2 regions of the Gordonia aurantiaca genome follow, and region 1 is predicted to be linked to the other one. Evidence: predicted binding sites of a transcription regulator. Region 1 holds the regulator's gene; the other holds the start of a gene.
The links. Region 1 encodes HspR, which represses chaperone genes until heat shock. Its sites were predicted from a motif close to ANNTGAGTNNNNNNNACTCANNT; they were not measured.
Positions count from the first base shown of each region.

Region 2: clpB (ATP-dependent chaperone ClpB) is a predicted target of HspR. The motif match lies at 7,021-7,043, and genes of this name have one in related genera.

Region 1 is NZ_JBDUUF010000009.1:124,687-135,234, forward strand. Features, by position in the region: gene ABFT43_RS17630 (hypothetical protein) at 1-951, opposite strand, end outside; gene dnaK (molecular chaperone DnaK) at 1,303-3,147, shown strand; gene grpE (nucleotide exchange factor GrpE) at 3,144-3,842, shown strand; gene dnaJ (molecular chaperone DnaJ) at 3,975-5,165, shown strand; gene ABFT43_RS17650 (heat shock protein transcriptional repressor HspR) at 5,169-5,564, shown strand; gene ABFT43_RS17655 (ABC1 kinase family protein) at 5,677-7,083, shown strand; gene ABFT43_RS17660 (flavin-containing monooxygenase) at 7,203-8,777, shown strand; gene ABFT43_RS17665 (SDR family NAD(P)-dependent oxidoreductase) at 8,778-9,629, shown strand; gene ABFT43_RS17670 (flavin-containing monooxygenase) at 9,646-10,548, shown strand, end outside.
Region 2 is NZ_JBDUUF010000003.1:365,870-376,417, reverse strand. Features, by position in the region: gene ABFT43_RS09110 (DUF427 domain-containing protein) at 1-318, shown strand, start outside; gene ABFT43_RS09105 (mycothiol-dependent nitroreductase Rv2466c family protein) at 344-946, opposite strand; gene ABFT43_RS09100 (DUF302 domain-containing protein) at 943-1,344, opposite strand; gene ABFT43_RS09095 (MMPL family transporter) at 1,378-3,540, opposite strand; gene ABFT43_RS09090 (metal-sensitive transcriptional regulator) at 3,683-3,976, shown strand; gene ABFT43_RS09085 (cytochrome P450) at 3,999-5,234, opposite strand; gene ABFT43_RS09080 (esterase/lipase family protein) at 5,386-6,633, opposite strand; gene clpB (ATP-dependent chaperone ClpB) at 7,113-9,665, shown strand; gene ABFT43_RS09070 (GIY-YIG nuclease family protein) at 9,821-10,548, shown strand, end outside.

The sequences.
Region 1 (10,548 bases):
CGGCAGGTCGTCGCCGCGATAGACGACGTCCTCGCCGGGAGCGGAGCGAGCGGGCTCGGTGGGTACCGAGGCGAGGTACCAGCATTCCTCGTTGGTGAAGAAGTGATGATCGCCCAGGTATCCGCGATGGGTCAGGTGCAGTGCCGCCGCGGTGCCCTTCGCGATGGTGGTCGAGCCGATCTGTGCGTCGTGCGGGGCCGGCAGTCCACGCAGCGAGGTCTCGACCCGCACCCGGGAACTGTCGGCGCCGTACAGGGCGTGCGCGACGTTGCCGGTGAGATCCCCATAGTAGAGGTCGCCGCCCTTGGCCACGGGGGAGTCCGGTCCGAGGCAGTCGAGGTCGGAGCCGAATCCGAGCGCCTCCAGGCCTCCCCACATCGCACCGGCGCGGGAGAAGTCGACGGCCTCCACCGATCGCACGTGACTCACCGACGACATCGCCTTCGCCATCGTCATCGCCAGGCGCTCGACGATGAAGGTCGGGTGCACGCCCGTCCCGTGCAGCGTGGCTCCGCCGGTGTGGCACGCCGCCAGCAGCCGCTGCGGCGACCTGCGGAACGGCGACATCCAGTTCGGCATCGACACGTTGTGGTACGCCGCGGTGGCCACGACGTTCTTCCCGGACTCGAGGAGATCGATGACGTCGTCGTCGAGCCCCTTGAACACGGCGGCGGGCGCGGGGGTCACCACCACGCAGTCGACATCGAGCGCCTTGATCGCGTCGCGGTCGCGGGTGGCGAGGACGCCGATCGGCTCGGTCCGGGACAGCTCGCCGACGTCCCGACCCTCCTTCTTCGGGTTGTGGACCAGGGCGCCGACGACCTCGAAGCCGGGGTCCTCGACGGCGGCGCGGACGACCGCTCCGCCGACCTCGCCCGGCCCCCAGACGGCGATCCGGAGAGGTCGCGGCGGCGCGTCGGCGGCGGTCGTCATCGGGCTGGTCTGGGTCACTGGCGGTCCTCGCAGTCGGACGGAAAGTGGAATCGGACGCTTCCGGTTGGAATCTGCCCGGCGACCCCCGCTGTGTCAAGGGTCACAGCGTCACGGCGTAGGATTGAGCCATATCGACTCAACTTTTTCCGAAGACCGGGAACAAACGCGGAAGGGGTCCCGTTGCACCCTTCGAGAAACCTGAGTGACAGCGACTCAAGTCGGTTTGACTCACCGCTACGCTTTCAGTAGGACATTGAGTCGGACGCACTGAAGTCCGCCTCGCACAGGGTTCGGACATCAAGCCCCGCGTCCACGTACCGCGGGGAAAGAAGGACTTGGGTGCAGACCCAGAACTAGGAGGAAGTCAGAATGTCTCGTGCTGTTGGAATCGATCTCGGCACCACCAACTCGGTTGTCGCGGTGCTCGAGGGTGGCGAGCCGACCGTCATCGCCAACGCCGAGGGCTCGCGGACCACGCCGTCCGTGGTTGCCTTCGCGCGCAACGGCGAGGTTCTGGTCGGTCAGCCCGCAAAGAACCAGGCCGTCACGAACGTCGATCGCACCATCCGCTCGGTCAAGCGCCACATGGGCGACAACAACTGGCGTGTCGAGATCGACGACAAGAAGTACACCCCGCAGGAGATCAGCGCGCGCACGCTCATGAAGCTGAAGCGCGACGCCGAGGCATACCTCGGTGAGGATGTCACCGACGCCGTGATCACCGTGCCCGCGTACTTCAACGACGCTCAGCGTCAGGCCACCAAGGAAGCCGGCCAGATCGCCGGTCTCAACGTGCTCCGCATCGTCAACGAGCCGACCGCCGCCGCACTGGCGTACGGCCTCGACAAGGGCGAGAAGGAGCAGACCATCCTGGTGTTCGACCTCGGTGGCGGTACGTTCGACGTCTCGCTGCTGGAGATCGGCGACGGTGTCGTCGAGGTCCGCGCGACCTCCGGCGACAACCACCTCGGTGGTGACGACTGGGATCAGCGCATCGTCGACTGGCTCGTCGAGAAGTTCAAGCAGAGCCACGGCATCGACCTGACCAAGGACAAGATGGCCATGCAGCGTCTCCGCGAGGCTGCCGAGAAGGCCAAGATCGAGCTGTCCGCATCGCAGAGCACCTCGATCAACCTGCCCTACATCACCGTCGACGCCGACAAGAACCCGCTGTTCCTCGACGAGCAGCTGACCCGCGCCGAGTTCCAGAAGATCACCTCGGACCTGCTGGACCGCACCCGTGCGCCGTTCCAGGCCGTCATCAAGGACGCGGGCATCTCGGTCAACGACATCGACCATGTCGTGCTCGTCGGTGGTTCGACCCGTATGCCGGCCGTCACCGACCTGGTCAAGGAACTGACCGGGGGCAAGGACCCCAACAAGGGTGTCAACCCGGACGAGGTCGTCGCCGTCGGCGCGGCCCTGCAGGCCGGCGTCCTGCGCGGTGAGGTCAAGGACGTGCTGCTGCTCGACGTGACCCCGCTGTCGCTGGGCATCGAGACCAAGGGCGGCGTGTTCCACAAGCTGATCGAGCGCAACACGACGATCCCGACCAAGCGGTCGGAGGTGTACACCACGGCCGAGGACAACCAGCCGTCGGTGCAGATCCAGGTGTACCAGGGCGAGCGCGAGATCGCCGCGCACAACAAGCTGCTCGGCAGCTTCGAGCTCGGCGGTATCGCACCTGCGCCGCAGGGTGTCCCGCAGATCGAGGTGACCTTCGACATCGACGCCAACGGCATCGTTCACGTCACCGCGAAGGACAAGGGCACCGGCAAGGAGAACTCGATCCGCATCCAGGACGGCTCCGGTCTGTCCAAGGAAGAGATCGACCGCATGATCAAGGACGCCGAGGCGCACGCCGAGGAGGACCGCAAGCGTCGTGAGGAGGCCGAGACCCGCAACCAGGCGGAGTCGCTGGTCCACACGACCGAGAAGTTCCTCAAGGACAACGAGGACAAGGTCCCGGCCGACGTCAAGGAGAAGGTCGAGAAGGCCGTCGAGGGCGCGAAGGAAGCCCTGAAGGGTACCGACACCGCCGCGATCCGCTCGGCGATCGAGAAGCTGTCGGAGGAATCGCAGGCACTCGGCCAGGCGATCTACGCCAACGCCGCTGCGGAGTCCCCCAACGGTGAGGCCCCGTCGGGCGACGCCGGCGAGTCCGATGTCGTCGACGCGGAGGTCGTCGACGAGGACGCGAAGGAGAACAAGTGACCGCAGGACCCGATTCGACGAACGGGTCCGGCGATCAGGAGCCGGTCACGGTGACCGATCGTCGTCGCATCGACCCGGAAACGGGCCAGGTGCGCGAGGATTCGGCCGCCGGGCCCGGCCCGGCCGAGGCCGAACCCGTCGTCGACAAGACCGACGAATCGCAGGACAAGGCATCGGCAGACGGTGCTCCGGAGCAGGCTGAGTCCGCACCGGCGGCCGTGGACGCGGACGCCCGCGTCGCGGAGCTGACGGCGGATCTGCAGCGGGAACGCGCGCAGTTCGCCAACTTCCGACGCCGCGCGGCGGAGGAGAAGCAGGGATCGATCGCCTACGGCAAGCAGATCCTGATCGACAAGCTCCTCCCGATCCTCGACGACCTCGACCGTGCCCGCGAGCACGGCGACCTCGAGAGCGGACCGCTGAAGATGTTCGCCGACAAGCTCATCGCGGTGCTGACCGGCGAAGGCCTCGCGCCCTTCGGTGCTCCCGGCGAGGAGTTCAACCCCGAACTCCATGAGGCGGTGCAGCACGACGGCACCGGCGCGCACCCGGTCATCGGGCAGGTCTACCGCTGCGGTTACCGGCTGGGTGAGAAGGTGATCCGTACCGCGATGGTGACGGTCACCGACCCCGAACCCGGGGCCGAGAAGCCCGCGGACACAGCAGGTGCCGACGAGCAGGCCGGTGCAGAATAGAGCACCCGACGCCCGGTCCCGAGGGGCGAGCCACGAAGGGATCTCCCTTCGTGGCTCGCTCCGCTCGCGAACAGCGAACGACAACTGAATCATCAATCCAGACAACAGAAGACTTGAAGGAGGTGACGTCTGGTGGCTCCCCAACGAGAGTGGTTGGAACACGACTTCTACAAGGACCTGGGCGTTGCTTCTGACGCTTCGGCTGAAGAGATCAAGAAGGCCTATCGCAAGCTCGCACGCGAGCTGCACCCGGATGCCAATCCCGGGGACCCGGAGGCCGAGGAGCGCTTCAAGCGGGTGTCCGAAGCCCACAGCGTGCTGAGCGATCCCGTCAAGCGCAAGGAGTACGACGAGACGCGGGCGATGTTCGCCGGCGGACGATTCCGTGGCGGCAACGGATTCCCAGGTGGATTCGGTGGCGGTGGCGGTACGACCTACACGACGACGGGTGGGGCCGACTTCGATCTCGGTGACCTGTTCGGCGGCGCGACCGGCGGCGGTTTCGGCGATCTCTTCGAAGGACTCTTCAACCGTGGCGGCGGAACACAGCGTACGTCGACGGCGAGCCGTCCGCGGCGCGGCAAGGACCTCGAGACCGAGACGACGCTGTCGTTCAAGGACGCGGCGCTCGGCACGACCGTCCCGCTGCGGGTCACGAGCCCGTCCCCGTGCACGACGTGCCACGGCTCTGGCGCCAAGCCCGGGACCAGTCCGCGCGTCTGCCCCAACTGCAACGGCTCCGGTTTCGTCAGCCGGAACCAGGGTGCCTTCGGGTTCAGCGAACCCTGCCAGGACTGCCAGGGCACCGGCTCGCGCATCGACGACCCGTGCACCGACTGCAGCGGCACCGGCGTGAAGGTTCGTGCCCGCACCATCAACATGCGGATCCCGGCCGGGGTGGAAGACGGACAACGCATCCGGCTCGCCGGACAGGGCGAGGCCGGTCGACGCGGCGCACCGTCGGGCGACCTGTATGTGGTCGTCCACGTGACCCCGCACAAGTACTTCACCCGCAGCGGCAACGACCTGCGTGTGACGCTGCCCGTGCGGTTCTCCGAACTGGTTCTCGGAGCGACGGTCTCGGTGCCGACGCTCGAGGGCTCGGTGGGCGTGAGGATCCCGCCGAACACCAGCGACGGCCGCACCCTGCGGGTGCGCGGCCGCGGCGTGCCGAAGCGTTCGGGCGGCGCCGGCGACCTGTTGGTCACCCTGAAGGTGGCCGTGCCGGACAAGCTCGACGAGGCGGCGATCGAGGCCATGCGCGCCTACGACAAGGCCGAGCGCGCAAGCGGATTCGATCCGCGGGCGAACTGGGGGCGATGAGTGATGGCCGGTGGGAAGAAGTTCGACGACGGCGCGACCTTCATGATCTCGGTCGCCGCCGAGCTCGCCGGCATGCACGCGCAGACCCTGCGAACCTACGACCGGTTGGGTCTGGTGACCCCGCAGCGGACGAGTGGCGGCGGACGCCGGTACTCGAACCGCGACGTCGAACTCCTGCGAGAGATCCAGCGTCTCTCGCAGGAAGAGGGCGTCAACCTGGCGGGCATCAAACGGATCATCGAACTGACCAACCAGGTCGAGGCGCTGCAACAGCGCGTCCGGGAGCTCACCGAAGAGGTCGCCGCCGCCCAGGGTCGCCGCGGTGGCGAGCTCGTGCCGGTGCCGCGGACCAACGCCCTGGTCGTGTGGCAGCCGCGGCACAAGCGGCGCACCGACTGAGCGGACACGCTCCTTCGAGCACCTGCCGGATCGGCGACGATTCGCCGTTTCGGTGCGATCACCGGCAGGACCGTGCCACACTGGGCCCGCTGATCGTCGCAGGGGGTGTTCGATGGGCGAAGACAGCACGTCATCCGCAGAAGGGTCGTCGGCACTGCCGGTGGAGCGGCTCCGCCGCGGCGGCCGCGTGGGCGCGGTGGCCGCACGACATGCCGCCCGTTCGGCGGCCGTGGCCGCGACCTCCCGGTTCCGCGGCCCCGAACAGGAGGCCAGGGCGCGGGAGCGGACCATCCTGCGCCTTGCCGACGATATCGCCACGGTCGCAGTCGGGATGCGCGGTGCCGCACAGAAACTCGGTCAGATAATGGCCGTCCTCGACCTCGGCATCGCCGACGAGGAGACCAGGGCCGAATTCAGCCGGCGGATGGAACGCGTCTTCGCCACCGCCCCGCGATGGACCGACTCGTCGATGCAGCAACGCATCTCCGACGAACTCGGCCCGCACGTGGCCGACCTGACCGACGTCGCCGGGCCGGTGTCGACAGCATCCATCGGGCAGGTGTACCGGGCACGCCTCCGCGACGGAAGGTCGGTCGCGGTGAAGGTCAAGTACCCCAACGTCGATCGTATGGTCCGCGCCGATCTACAGAACCTGCGGTTGCTGGTCCGCGCGGTCCGACGCCATCTGCCGGCAGTGAACTCCGAGGCGATCGTCGACGAGGTGGCGCGCCAGATCTCGACCGAACTCGACTTCGAGGCGGAGTGTCGCAACCAGCGGATCTTCTCAGACCGCTTCGACGGCCACCCGGTGATCCGAATACCCTCTCCGGTCGAGGAGTTGTGCACCGGGGACATGCTGGTGACGGAGTTCTTCGACGGGATGACTCTCGACGATGCAGCCGCTCTGCCCGCGCCGGAGCGGGACCGGATCGGGGAGGCCATCTACCGCTTCTACTGCGGGGAGATGTACCGAGTGGGGCACTTCTGTGCGGACCCGCATCCCGGGAACATCCTCGTGAATCCCGGTGGCACGGTCTGTTTCGTGGACTTCGGGTCATGTGTGACGCTGTCTCCCGACGAGCACGCCCTCGAACGGCGCGCGCTGGAGGGGCTCCTCGGCGGACGACACCGGGAGGTGTACGACCTGGTCCGCGAGGCCGGATTCGTCGTGAACGACAAGGCCATGGGCCCGGACGAGCTGACCGCCTACATCCGCGACGTCGCGGGCTGGCACCTCGAGTCGGGAATCCTGACCATCACCCCGCAGGTCGCCGCCGCCGCGGTGAGCGCCGCGCTGCTCCCACAGGGCGGCCACATCGGTACGTTCGGCGCCCAGGCCATCGTCGAGGCGCACGCGCTCGGGCGGCGCAACGAACTCGCCGTGTTGTCCCTGCTCGGCAGGCTGAACGCGACCGCGCCCTGGTCCGACATCGCCCGGGAGACCCTCGGGATCTCCGGGCCGGCGACTCCGATGGGGGAGGAGATCGCGCTCTGGCGTCGCCGTCGGCCGGACCGCTGAACCCGCCGCCCTGACCGGAAGCGCCCGGTCAGGGCGGTTTCTTTTCCGAAGACGCCGCAGGGGCAGCCCGTTGACATTATCTGAATGACATGTCAGTCTGTGTGGCGGGAGGGTTGATCATGACACCGGACACACTCGTCGCCATCATCGGGGGCGGCCCTGGCGGCATCTGCGCCGCCGCACTACTCAAGAAGCGCGGGATCGAGGACTTCGTGATCCTCGAGCAGGCCCTGGATTTCGGGGGCAGCTGGCGCGACAACCACTATCCCGGGCTGGGGGTGGATGTCCCGGGCTTCACATATCAGTACTCGTTCGCACGGAATCCCAAGTGGTCGCGGATGTTCCCGAAAGGTCGCGAGGTCCTCGACTATCACCGGGGAGTGGCCCGCAGCCTCGGTCTCTACGACCACGCCCGGTGGGACACCAAGGTCCTCGCCGAGCGATGGGATGACGAGAACGGCTGGTGGGAACTACATCTCGGTAACGGCACGATCATGACCGCGCGGTTCGTCATCTCCGCGATCGGTGCCTACATCAAGGCCAAGGACGACCCCGGGATTCCCGGGCTGGACGACTTCGACGGAAAGATCCTCCGGCCCAACGCGTGGGACCATGACTACGACCTCGCCGGCAAGCGGATCGCGGTGATCGGGACGGGTGCGTCGTCGGTGCAGATCACCCCGTCGATCGCGCCCGAGGTGGCCGCGCTCGAGGTGTACCAGCGCACTCCCGTGTGGGCGCTGCCGAAACCTGATTTCGCGATCGGGCCGGTGCTGCGGACGATCTTCGGTCTACCCGGTGTCCAGTCGGTGCTGTCGGCCATCGCCAACATCGTCGTCGAGATCGGACTGCGCATTCTCTATCAGACGCCGCGGCCCCTGTTCCGCCTCGCTGCGCCGTGGTTCGACCGGACCGCCCGATTGTTCTACCGGTTCTACTTGCGTCGGGTCGTCGACGACGCACGGACGCGGCAGGCCCTCATGCCCGGATACGGTCTACTCGGCAAGCGACCGACACTGTCGAACGAGTTCCTGCAGGCATTCAACAGGGACAACGTCGCCCTCGTGACCGAGCGGATCGCGCGGATCGCACCGGACGGAATCCTCACCGGCGACGGCGTGCACCACCCGTGCGACGCGATCGTGCTCGCCACCGGCTACCACCTCTTCTCCGATCCCGAGAGTTACGTCGAGGGTGCGGTCGTCGGCCGCGACGGATTCGATCTCGGTCGGTTCTACAACACTGCGGGACTACAGGCGTACCAATCGGTTTCGGTTCCATTCCTGCCGAACCGGTGGATGCTCGTCGGGCCGTACTCCTGGATCGGCACCGGCTGGCACGAACTCGTCGAGATCACCTCCGGGCACGCGGTCAACGTCATCTCGGCTGCATTGCGCCAGGATGCTCAGGTCGTGGAGGTCACCGAGGACGCCCATCGCCGATACCGCGACATGATCGAACGCAACGGCGAGAACATCGATTACTACTTCAACACCGTCAACGCGGGCCTGCGGACCTACTACGTGAACTCCGCCGGCGACACGCCGTATATCCGGCCCACGAGCCTGTTCCGCGCGCGATCCGACAGCCGCGACGTGGACCTCGACGCCTATCGGTTCACCAAGGCGGGGTCCGTGGCGCACGCGCGGGTCTCCGACGACGAATCGTCCCCGACCTCGAAAGCGGTGATCTGAATGATGTTCCGTCCCTTTCCGACCAGCGGTGCCGTGGCACTCGTGACCGGAGGAGCGCGCGGCATCGGGTTCGCGGTGGCGCAACGTCTCTTCGACGCCGGGGCGCAGGTGGTGATCGCCGACCTCGACGGGGCGGACGCATATTCCGCCGCGCAGCGCCTGGGACCGCGGGCGACGGGCCTCGCCCTCGATGTCGGTGACCGGTCGGCGTTCGAGGATCTGGTGGAACTGGTCGAATCGACCATCGGGCCGGTCGACATCGTGGTGAACAACGCCGGGATCATGCCGGTCGGTCCCTTGCTCGCCGAGCAGACCAGTGTCGCGGAAGCGACGCTGCGCGTGAACTTCTGGGCCCACTACCATTCTTTCAAGATTCTGGCCCCGCGCATGATCGACCGTGGCCGAGGGCATTTCATCAACATCACCTCGGCGGCCGGCGCCATCCACTCGCCGGGACTGGCGACCTACGTCGCGAGCAAACACGCCGCGACCGGCTTCGCCCGCAGCGCACGCGAAGAGTTGAACGGGACCGGAGTGACGTTGACCGTCGTGATGCCGTCGGCGGTGAGAACCCAGCTCATCGACGGTATTCCGATGAAACGGTGGGAACAGTGGGGGATCGTCACGCCCGAATCGGTGGCCCGGCGTGCCCTCGAGAGTCTGGACCGACGCCCCCCGGTGGTCGGCGCACCGCGCGGCATCGTTCCCCTCCTGCGGCTTCAGCACGTCGTGCCCGAGCCGATCTGGCTTCTCGGGCGCCGGTTGACCGGCGCCGATCGCACTCTGGAACCCTACGACCGCGCGGCCCGGGCCGAGTATGACGACCGGATCGCCCGGCAAGTCGCCGGCTGAGGAAGGAACGATTCCCATGCCACGAGCACGGACCAGAAGGCACGAGCCGGAACCGTACTTCGACCACAAGGTCATCATCATCGGCGCCGGCTTCGGCGGGGTCGGGATGGCCATCGCGCTCAAACGGGCACGCATCGACGACTTCGTCATCCTGGAGCGATCCGAGGGGGTCGGTGGAACCTGGTATGCGAACACCTATCCGGACGTTGCGGTCGACGTTCCCGGAATCGTCTACCAGTTCTCCTTCGCCAAGAACCCCGACTGGACCAGGACCTTCCCGAAAGGGGCCGAGGTCCGCGCCTACATCGACGGCCTCGTCGAGCGCTACGGCCTCGACGACCACCTCCGGCTCGGGCACGACGTGGTCTGTCGCCAGTGGGACGAGGACGGACAGCGCTGGGAGGTGTCGCTGGCCGACGGCCGCACGCTGACCGCTCAGTACGTCGTCTCTGCGATCGGAGCCTTCGTGGAACCTCGCAGACCCGACATACCGGGACTCGACGACTTCGAGGGCACCATCATCCAATCCCAGCGGTGGGACCACGACTACGACTTCACCGGCAAGAGGGCCGCGGTGATCGGCACCGGGGCGACATCGGTACAGCTTGTCCCGAAACTGGCCGAACAGGCCGGACATCTCGAGGTGTTCCAGCGCCGGGCGATCTGGGTGTTCGCGAAACCCGACTTCCCGATCCCGCGCGTGGCGCGGTTCGCGTTCCGTCGATTGCCGTTCCTGCAGAGCGTGATCCGCGGGATCGTCGCGGTGCTCGTCGAGGTCGGCCTCGTCGGCATCACGGTGTATGGCAAACAGATCGCGCCCCTCACGCTCGTCCCGAACTGGGCATGCCGCTTGTTCCTCTTCACTCAGGTTCGTGACCGGGAACTACGGAAGAAGCTAACGCCCACCTATGGGTTCGGA
Region 2 (10,548 bases), on a different contig from region 1:
CCGACCAGCCGGCACGTGGCCGTGCGGATCGGGGACACACTGCTCGCCGAAAGCGACCGTCCGACACTGCTGTTGGAGACGCACCTCCCGCCACGCCACTACATCCCGCGCGCGGACGTGCGGATGGAGGCGCTGCAGCGGTCCGACACCGTGACCGTGTGCGCCTACAAGGGGCAGGCCACCTACTGGTCGGCGGTCGTCGGGGACGAGATCGTCCCCGACGTGGCCTGGACCTACACCGACCCGTTGACCGAGGCCGAACCCGTGCGCGACCTGATCTGCTTCTACGACGAGCGGGTCGAGGTCACGGTCGGCTGAGCGCGTCGGCGGCCGGGGAAGCCGGTCACGAGAAGACCGGATGCCCGTCTGCGGGGCGCCTCAGCTGTGCGAACGCCGGGATGCGTGCGAGCGTGACGAGCGACGAGAACAGGGCATCGGCCTCGTCGCCGACCGGGATGGCGGACAGGACCGGCCCGAAGAAGTGTCGGCCGTCGATGCCGATGATCGGACTGCCGCCGGTCTCACCGAGCGCGTCCTGGCTGCGTCGATGGTGCTCGCCCAGCGAGCCGTCGAAGGACTCGTCGTCCATCGCAGCGGCCAGTTCCGCGGGGAGCCCGGCGTCGCTCAGCGCCTGCGCGACGACCTCGTGGGTCATGACCGCGCCGTCGTGGTGCAACCGCCGACCGACCGCGTCGTACAGCGGTCCGATCGATCCGTCACCGACTTCGGCAACGGCCGCCATGAAGACCCGGCCGAGACGGCGGGAGCGCTCGATCTGGCGTCTCTGCTTGTCGGACGAGAGTTCTCGGCCCTCGTTCAGCACGGCGAGGCTCATCACGTGCCAGTCGACCCGGACGTCGTTCCTGGCGGCCTGGTCGGTGAGCCAGCGCGACGCGGCCCAGGCGAACGGGCAGACGGGGTCGAAGTAGTAGTCGATCTCGGTCATGACTGCGACAGCTTCTCGATGGCGGCGCGCAGCTTCGCCGCGGCCTCGCGGGCGACCGGTTCGAGATCGGGCTCGCCCGTGACCTGGACCATGAGGTCCGGATTCATCGCCTCGACGAGGGTCCGTGACGGACTTGCGGGATCGGTTCGGACGACGACGTTGCACGGCAGCAGCAATCCGATCATCCGCTGGACGCCCAGTGCGCGATGGGCGAGCGGCGGGTTGCAGGCGCCGAGGATCAGGTAGTCCTCCATCTCCTCGCCGAGCTTGGCCTTCATCGTCGCCTGGACGTCGATCTCGGTGAGGACACCGAAGCCCTGCTCGGCCAGAGCGGCGCGGGTGCGTGCGACGGCTTCGGTGAACGGGATGGACAGAGAGGTGGAGATGGCGAGTGACATGGTGATTCCTTTCGTGTGCATGCGATCTACGTGTCAGTGGCCGAAGCTGATCGAGGGGAGGACGCGTCGGAGCCACGCCGGCGCCCACCAGGCCGCACGCCCGGTGATCCGGAGCAGCGCGGGCAGCAGCGTGAGCCGGATCAGGACGGCGTCGAGGAGAACGGCGACGCCCAGGATGATTCCCATCTCCTTCGGCGGAAGCGGTTCTGCCAGAGCGAAGGTGAAGAACACCGCCACCATGACCGCGGCCGCGGCGAAGATGATGCGTCCGGAATGGGCCATGCCGTCGACCTGCGCGGTCGCGGGGTCGCCCGACCGCTCGAAATGCTCCTTGGCGGTCGCCAGCAGGAAGACGGTGTAGTCCATCGCGATCGCGAAGATCATCGCGAAGAAGAACACCGGACCCCAGCCGTCGAGAAAGCCCTGCGGTGTGAAGCCCAGCAGGTCGGCGAGGTGACCGTCTTGGAAGACGAGCTTCGCGACCCCGAAGGCGGCGGCCGTCGACAACAGGCTGACCACCGTGCCGATCAGGGCGATGAGCGGTGCCTGCAGCGAGACGAGCAACAGGAGGAAGCCCAGCACCAGGATGACCGCGACCACGAGCGGGAAGTAGTCGTTCAGTGCCTGTTGGAGGTCGAGGTTCTCGGCCGGTGCGCCGCCCACCAGAGCCCCGTCCGGCAGGTGTGCGCGCAGATCGCCGACGATCGTCGTCATCCGCTCGTCCGACGGGTCGACAGACGGAAGCGCCTGAAGCAGAACGTGGTCCGACCCATCGGCTGCGGGCATCGGGGGCGTGACCATCTCGATGCCCGGGGTCTTCCCGGCGGCCACGACGATGGCATCCGCCTCGGCGGCGGGGGCGATGATCTGCAGCATGCCCGGCGCGCCCTCGCCCATCTGGGACCGGACGAGTTCGTAGCCCTGGCGAACCGGGGCGTCGGAGGGCACGACGTTGATAGACGGCATCGCGACCTTCAGGCCGAAGACCGGGATCGCCAAGGCGATCAGGACCGCGAGGGACCCGGCCGCCACCGACCAAGGGTGCCGGTGCAGGTACTCGCCCCACCGGGCGAACACCGTCGAACGATGCTGTTGGCGGCGGGCATACGGCAGCGCCAGCGCGTTCACCTTGGCGCCGATCCTGCCCAGTGACGCCGGCAGGAGCGAGAGCGTCGCGGCGAGGACGAACACGACGGCCAGCATGATGCCCACCGCCATCGTGCGCACCGCGGGCGCGGGGACCAACAACACGGCCGAAAGGCTCACGAGCACGGTCAGTCCCGACAGCAACACGGCCTTTCCGGCGGTGTCCATGGTCTGTGCGACCGCCGCCCGCAGGTCGTCGGCGTTCTCCCGGATGGCATCGCGGAAGCGCGACACGATGAACAGCGCGTAGTCGATGCCCAGTGCCAGCGCGAACATCATCGCGAAGTTGATGGCCCACACCGAGATCGGCGTGACCTGGTTGAGCAGGACCAGTCCGCCCGCAGATGCGACGAGGCCCGCGATGGTGAGCAGCAGCGGGAGTCCGGCGGCGACGAGCGACCCGAACGCGAGCACCATGATCGTCAGCGTGACCGGCCAGGAGAACAGTTCGGCCTTGATCATCGCGTCGTGGTTGGCCTTGTTGAAGTCGCTCCACAGCGCGGAGGAGCCGGTCGGGTAGACCTCGACGCCGTCGCCGGCGAGGTCCGTCAGCGCATCCTTGTGCTCATCGACGGCGCGGACCATGTCGTCGGTGTCGGCTGCCGCGCCGATGAGGACGATCCCGGTGTGGCCGTCGGGGCTGATCGACATGCCGGGCTGAGGCGGGACGACCTCGGCGAAACGGTCGTCGGAGGCGACGAGATCGCTGATCCGACGCACGACCTCCTGCACGGCCGGGCTCTGGACGTCGTTGCGGTCGGAGTGGACGACGACCTGGACGGCGGCCGAGGAGTTGCCGCCGAAGTGCTCTTGCGTGAGCTCTCGGACGCGCACCGACTCGGACCCGTCGGCCTGCCAGCCCGCACCGGCGAGCGAGGAGAACACCGTGGGTGCCGCCGCACCCAAGACGAGCAGGAGTAGCACCCAGACGCCGAAGACCCAGCGTGCCCTGCCGACCATCGCCTCTCCCCAGCGGCCGAGGAGTCCGGCCCTGGGGCGGGTCGTCGCACCTGTCTGTTCGTCCGTGGACAGTGCCGATGTCGGCGCCATCGTCGATCCTCTCGTAGACCCAGATATACCCCCGGGGGTATTCATGCTGGCGCCGAACATACCCAGGGGGGTATCTTGTCGTCAAGCGGCAGTGATCGCCCGAAGGCGGGCGTCGCGGCGCAACGACACGAGGAGAGTGCAGATGGCGGCAGGTGACGGGACCCGGGCACCGATCGACGACGAGACGTGCGCCGCAGTGCTGAACCGGTTGAAGCGTGCTCAGGGGCAGCTGGCCGGCGTCATCGCGATGATCGAGGACGGCCGGGGCTGCAAAGACGTCGTGACCCAGCTCGCCGCGGTGTCCCGCGCCCTCGACCGTGCGGGCTTCAAGATCGTCGCCTCCGGGATGCGGCAGTGCATCGAGGCCCGCGACGGCGAGGACGCCCCGCCGCTCACCGAGGAAGAGCTCGAGAGGCTGTTCCTCGCGCTGGCCTGATCCGTCCGGCGCGAAATCCGTTTCAGCGCAGTGAGTACCGGATCGGCAGGTGCTTGAGCCCGCCCACGAAGGTGGTCGCGGCCAACACGGGCGGTCCGGCGAGTTCGATGGACTCCAGTCGCGGGATCAGCTCGCTGAACAGGCTTCTCATCTCCATGCGGGCGAGGGCTGCCCCGAGACAGAAGTGGATGCCGTAACCGAAGGCCAGATGCTGGTTGGGGAACCGGCCGACGTCGAAGGTGTGCGGGTCGTCGAAGACCTCTTCGTCGCGGTTGCCGGAGGTATAGGCGAGATAGACGGATTCGCCTGCGGCGATCGGGACACCGCGCACCTCGGTGTCCTCGGCGGCGGTGCGCATGAACTCCTTGACCGGCGTGGACCAGCGGATCATCTCCTCGACGGCGGTGCCGATGAGTTCGGGGTCCCGGCGGAGGCGGTCGAGCTGGTCGGGATTCTCGACGAGGGCGCGCAGGCCACCGGAGATCGCGTCCTTGGTGGTGTCGTGGCCGGCGGTCGCGACGATGACGTAGTACGACGCGGTGTCGCCGTCGGAGAGCGGCTCGCCGTCGACGCGGCCGTTGGCGATCGCCGAGGCGAGGTCGTCGGTGGGGTTCGCCCGCCGTGACGCGGTCAGCTCGCTGAAGTAGTCGAAGAAGTCGAGGAGCGTGGACATCTGCTCCTCGAGGGTGGTGCCGCGGCGGTACTCCTCGTCGTCGGCGCCGAAGAGTTCCTGGGTGAGCTGGTGCATCCGCGGGAAGTCCTCTTCGGGCAGGCCGAGCAGCGAGAGGATCACATAGAGCTGGAAGTGGACCGCGATGTCCTCGACGAAATCGCATTCGGGGCCGATCTCGGCCATCCGGTCGACGTAGCGCCGGGCCAGCTCGTCGACGCGAACCTCGAGGTCGCGCAATGCCTTCGGGCGGAACCAGTCTTGGCCGATCGCACGCACCTTCTTGTGGTGCGGGTCGTCCATGTGGATCAGGGTGCGCAGCCCGCCGCCTGCTTCGAGCTGGGCCCTCGCCGCGTCGTCGGCTGCCGCCGTGGTCAACACCGGGCGCGGCTCGCTCAGCCACAGGGCGTTGTTGCGCTCGATCTCCATGATGTCGGCGTGCTTGGTTACCGCGTAGAACGGGCGGTACGGCTTCCGGTCGACGTAGGCCGCCGGCTTGTTCGCCCGCAGATACGTCATCGCGGCGTGCAGGCGGGCCTCGTCGGCGTAGGCGGTCGGGTCGGCGAAGACGGCGGCGGCATCGTCCATCGTGCTGGTCACGCGACACGTCCTTCCATCCGGGATCGTGGTTCGAGTGTCCGATACGTGTGGCTGCCGGGACGGTGGATTGGCGAATTCGACGGGCCCCGGGACACCACGTGTCATGGTTTGTCGCCCGTGGGTGGGATCGCCGTGTCGCTCAGCCCCGCCCGGGCGGCAATGCGCGACGAGGGGTCAAGTGGGGGAGCATCCATTCGTAGACCGCGTCGTTGTTCAGCAGGGCCATGTGACCGACGCCGCCGACGTGGAAACCGTCGTCGAGCTCGAATCCGAGATGCTGCTTCCGGCTTCGGCCCCCGCCGCTGCTGGTCATCACCAAACCGTCGCCGACGATGCGGCCGAACGGATGGTCGGGTCGCCGGGTGACCGTCGCCGTCACATAGAGGTGTCGCACCCCCTGCATGAGAGGCGGGTAGTCGACGGCGGGCTGCCAGAAGGCCTCCGGGTCGGTGTCGCGCCAGTGCTCGTCGATGACCGCGCCGCGGAACAGGTCTCGTACCCCGGCGCTGCGGCGACCGAGGAGCGTGGCGATCGGCCGGGTCGTCCGCCACAGGCGCAGGGCGGCCGACGCCCGGTGGACTCCTCGCGCCAACGGCGCTCCGAGGTGAGGGGTGCCGAGGTACACCGTGTGTCGAACGAGCGCGGGCCAGAACGCGTCCTCGGCGACGGCCTGGTGGCACGCGCTGCGGATCACCAGGCCTCCCATCGAATGGCCGATGAGCGTGAGGCCGGTGACGGGGACCGGCCACAAGAGTGTGAGTTCGGTGAGCAGTCGTGCGAGGTCACGACCGTTGTCGCTGATGTGCCGGCCCGTGTTGTAGCGGACCAGGACCTCGGTGCTGCCCAGGTCGTCGGCGAGCCGTGAACCGTAGGTGGGTCGGCCTCCGAGGCTCCACGTGTATTCGGACCCCATCAGTCCGTGCACGAACACCGTCAGGTGCCCGGATGCCGCGGGGAACGCGGTCGCCAGACCATCGGGCGTGATCGGCACGGCAGCGCCGTCGACGCGAACCGAGATGTCCGGGGCCAGCGGCGAACCCTCGGCAGTCAGTTGGTCCCCGATCAACCCGTCGAGAAAGCCGAGGGTCTCGGCGCCTCGCCTGGTCTCGGAGGGGACGGTGTCACTGAATGCCGCCAGCGACTCGGCCAGGTCGCCGGCCACATCGACGGTCGACGCGACTGCCGTGTAGATGGATGTCCTGATGACGTCGTGCGTCTTCTGCGCCGTGCGGACACGTGAGCCCCCGACTGCTCGTAGACCGGCGAAGACGGTATCGGTCACGGACGCGTGGACGGTGGCGATGCCCCCCACCGCCTTGGTCAGCTCCTCGCGGGCCAGGGCGGCGAGCGCCGGTAGTTCGCGATGGGATGCGGGTTCAGGGGGCATCGGTTCAGTGTACGTATGTCCACTGAGTCCTCGGGTGCATTTCCTGCACGGACGCGTGTTCTTGCCAGTGAGATGGTGATCGGCGGTGAACAGTCGTGCGTTTGGTCACGTGCTGCTGGGTGTGGCCGTGAGGTCTTCTCGCGCAAAGGCCTGTCGCGTGGGCGGGCCCGGGTCGGGCTGCCGTCGCGACGGGCCGGAGGCCGCGTGCTCGAGGAAGGGGTTGGAGGGTCCGACGCCGGCTCGGGTTCGGCGCGGGACCGCAGAGCGGTCGTCGGGTGCCGGTGTCGCGCACGTTCCGGCACGCGATCGTGCCGCGTGCCCGCGATCCCGTGCGCGGGCAGGCGCATCGGAGCACCATGAGAGTGATGCAGATCACAAAATAGATAGACCTGAGTGGAATGGACTCAACTTTGGTGGCGTTACATCTGCCGAATGGCTCATACTTGAGCCTGTTGGACTAAAGAGAAAGGTGCACGCTAGTGGACAGCTTCACCCCCACCACGAAGACGCAGCAGGCACTCAGCGCTGCTGTGCAGGCGGCGGCCGGCGCTGGCAACCCTGACGTGCGGCCCGCCCACATCCTCGTGGCATTGCTCGATCAGTCCGACGGCATTGCGTCCCCGCTGCTCAAGGCGGTGGGCGTCGACCCGTCGAACGTTCGCGCACAGGCACAGGCGCTGGTCGACCGCATGCCGACGGTTGCCCAGGCCAGCTCGACCCCTCAGCTTTCCCGCGAGTCGATCGCGGCGATCACCGCTGCCCAGCAGCTGGCGGTCGAACTCGGTGACGAGTACGTCTCGACCGAGCACGTCATGGTCGGTCTGGCGACCGGCGATTCCGACGTCGCCAAGCTCCTGCACAACGCAGGTGCCACCCCGCAGGCGCTGCGGGAGGCGTTCGTCGCCGTTCGAGGCACCCGGAAGGTGACCTCGGAGGACCCGGAGTCGACCTACCAGGCGCTCGAGAAGTACTCGACCGACCTCACCAAGGCCGCACGAGAAGGCAAGCTCGACCCGGTCATCGGTCGCGACACCGAGATTCGTCGCGTCGTGCAGGTGCTCAGCCGCCGGACCAAGAACAACCCGGTCCTCATCGGCGAGCCCGGCGTCGGCAAGACGGCGATCGTCGAGGGCCTGGCCCAGCGCATCGTCGCCGGCGACGTGCCGGAATCGTTGCGCGACAAGACCGTCATCTCCCTCGACATGGGTTCGATGGTCGCCGGTGCGAAGTACCGCGGTGAATTCGAGGAACGCCTCAAGGCGGTGCTCGACGAGATCAAGGCCTCCGAAGGCCAGATCATCACGTTCATCGACGAGCTGCACACCATCGTCGGCGCCGGTGCCACCGGTGACTCGGCGATGGACGCGGGCAACATGATCAAGCCGATGCTGGCCCGCGGCGAGCTGCGGCTGGTCGGCGCCACCACGCTCGAGGAGTACCGCAAGTACATCGAGAAGGACGCCGCACTCGAGCGTCGCTTCCAGCAGGTGTACGTCGGCGAGCCGTCGGTCGAGGACGCCATCGGCATCCTCCGCGGCCTCAAGGACCGGTACGAGGTGCACCACGGCGTGCGCATCACCGACTCCGCATTGGTCGCCGCCGCAACGCTTTCCGATCGCTACATCACCTCCCGGTTCCTGCCGGACAAGGCCATCGACCTCGTCGACGAGGCCGCGTCGCGGCTCCGGATGGAGATCGACTCGCGCCCCGTCGAGATCGACGAGGTCGAGCGTGTTGTCCGCCGGCTCGAGGTCGAGGAACTCGCCCTGGAGAAGGAGACCGACGAGGCGTCGAAGGAGCGGCTGGAGAAGCTCCGCGCCGAACTGGCCGACCAGAAGGAGAAGCTCAGCGAACTCTCCGCGCGCTGGCAGCAGGAGAAGACCGCCATCGACGCGGTCCGAGACCTCAAGGAGCAGTTGGAGAATCTGCGTGGCGAGGCCGATCGCGCCGAGCGCGACGGTGACCTCGGACGGGCCGCAGAATTGCGGTACGGCCGGATCCCGGCTCTGGAGAAGGAACTCGAGGCCGCCCAGGAGCGGACCGGTGCCGACGCCGGACAGCAGGTGATGCTCAAGGAGGAGGTCGGGCCGGACGACGTGGCCGAGGTCGTGTCGTCGTGGACCGGTATCCCCGCGGGCCGCATGCTCGAGGGCGAGACCGCCAAGCTGCTGCGCATGGAGGACGAACTCGGCAAGCGGGTCGTCGGCCAGAAGGCCGCGGTCGAGGCGGTGTCGGACGCGGTGCGTCGTGCACGGGCCGGCGTCGCCGACCCGAACCGGCCGTTGGGCTCGTTCATGTTCCTCGGCCCGACCGGCGTCGGCAAGACCGAGCTCGCCAAGGCGCTCGCCGAGTTCCTGTTCGACGACGAGCACGCGATGGTCCGCATCGACATGAGCGAGTACGGCGAGAAGCACAGCGTCGCACGGCTCGTCGGTGCTCCGCCCGGGTATGTCGGGTACGAGGCCGGCGGCCAGCTGACCGAGGCGGTGCGGCGTCGGCCGTACACGGTGGTCCTGTTCGACGAGATCGAGAAGGCCCACCCGGACGTGTTCGACGTGCTGCTGCAGGTGCTCGACGAGGGTCGTCTCACCGACGGCCAGGGCCGGACGGTGGACTTCCGCAACACCATCCTGATCCTCACCTCGAACCTAGGCGCCGGCGGCGACCGCGAACAGGTCATGGCCGCGGTGCGCTCAGCGTTCAAGCCGGAGTTCATCAACCGCCTGGACGACGTGGTCATCTTCGACGCCCTGACGGAGGAGGAACTGGTCCGGATCGTCGACATCCAGCTGGGCCAGCTGGAGAAGCGGTTGGCACAGCGCCGCCTCGACCTCGAGGTGTCGCCGAAGGCCAAGGAATGGCTGGCCCACCGGGGCTTCGACCCGGTGTACGGCGCCCGTCCGCTGCGCCGGCTGGTGCAGAAGGCCATCGGCGACCAGCTGGCCAAGCTGCTGCTCAAGGGCGAGGTCCGCGACGGGGACGTCGTGCCGGTCAACGTCAGCCCCGACGGCGAATCGCTCGTGCTCGGCTGATGCGCTGACGACCAGCCACGAAGGCCCCACTCTCGATCGAGGGTGGGGCCTTCATCGTGCCGGGGGCGCGTCGAGCGTGGGACGGAACCGCCGTCGCGCGCGAGTCGGACCCGCGAGCCGGGCCCGGCCCTGGCATCATCGCGGTCATGAGCAGCATGGATGCCGTCGAGCTGCCGGTGACCGCGCTCGACGAGTTCCTCGAGTCGGCGGCCTTCGCCGAGATGCTCGACGTCGACGCGGAACGGTCGGCGCCGCGCGGCCCGGCGACCCGGCGAGCGGAGATCGTCGACGTCCTGCGCGCCGTCGATGCGCACGCCGGGCGGCGTTTCGTCGACCGGGAACGCGCCGGGGAGGCCATCATCGGCGGGCTGCGGGGCGGCGGATTCGGGGTCCGGCCGACCGTCGTCGACGCGGTGCTCGATCTCTTGCGGCCCGTGGGGGTCCCGGTTCCGGGACCCCCGAAACCCGTTCCGTTGGAGGTGCAGACGGTACTCGGCGTCTACGTCTACGCGCTCGTCGATCCCCGCGATTCGTCGGTGTTCTACGTCGGTGCCGGACGCGGAAACCGGATTCGCCATCAGACCGGCGCGGCGCTCGCCGGCGCCGTCCCGGACCCGAGTGAGGTGATCGGGCAGGGGGATTCTCCGGAGGTGTTGGAGGCGACGCTCGACCGGATCGGCGACATCGACGCCGACGGGTTCGGGGTGGAGCACTGGGTGCTGCGCTACGGCGCCGCCGGTGTCGAATCCGTCGAGGAGACGGCGGATTTCGCGGCCCGGTTCGCCGGCGACCTCGCCGGGTTGTCCGGGCTGGAGCTGACCAACGCCCCCGATCTCGCGGGAACGGTGGACGATGTCCCGATCCCGCTGGACGAGCTCATCCT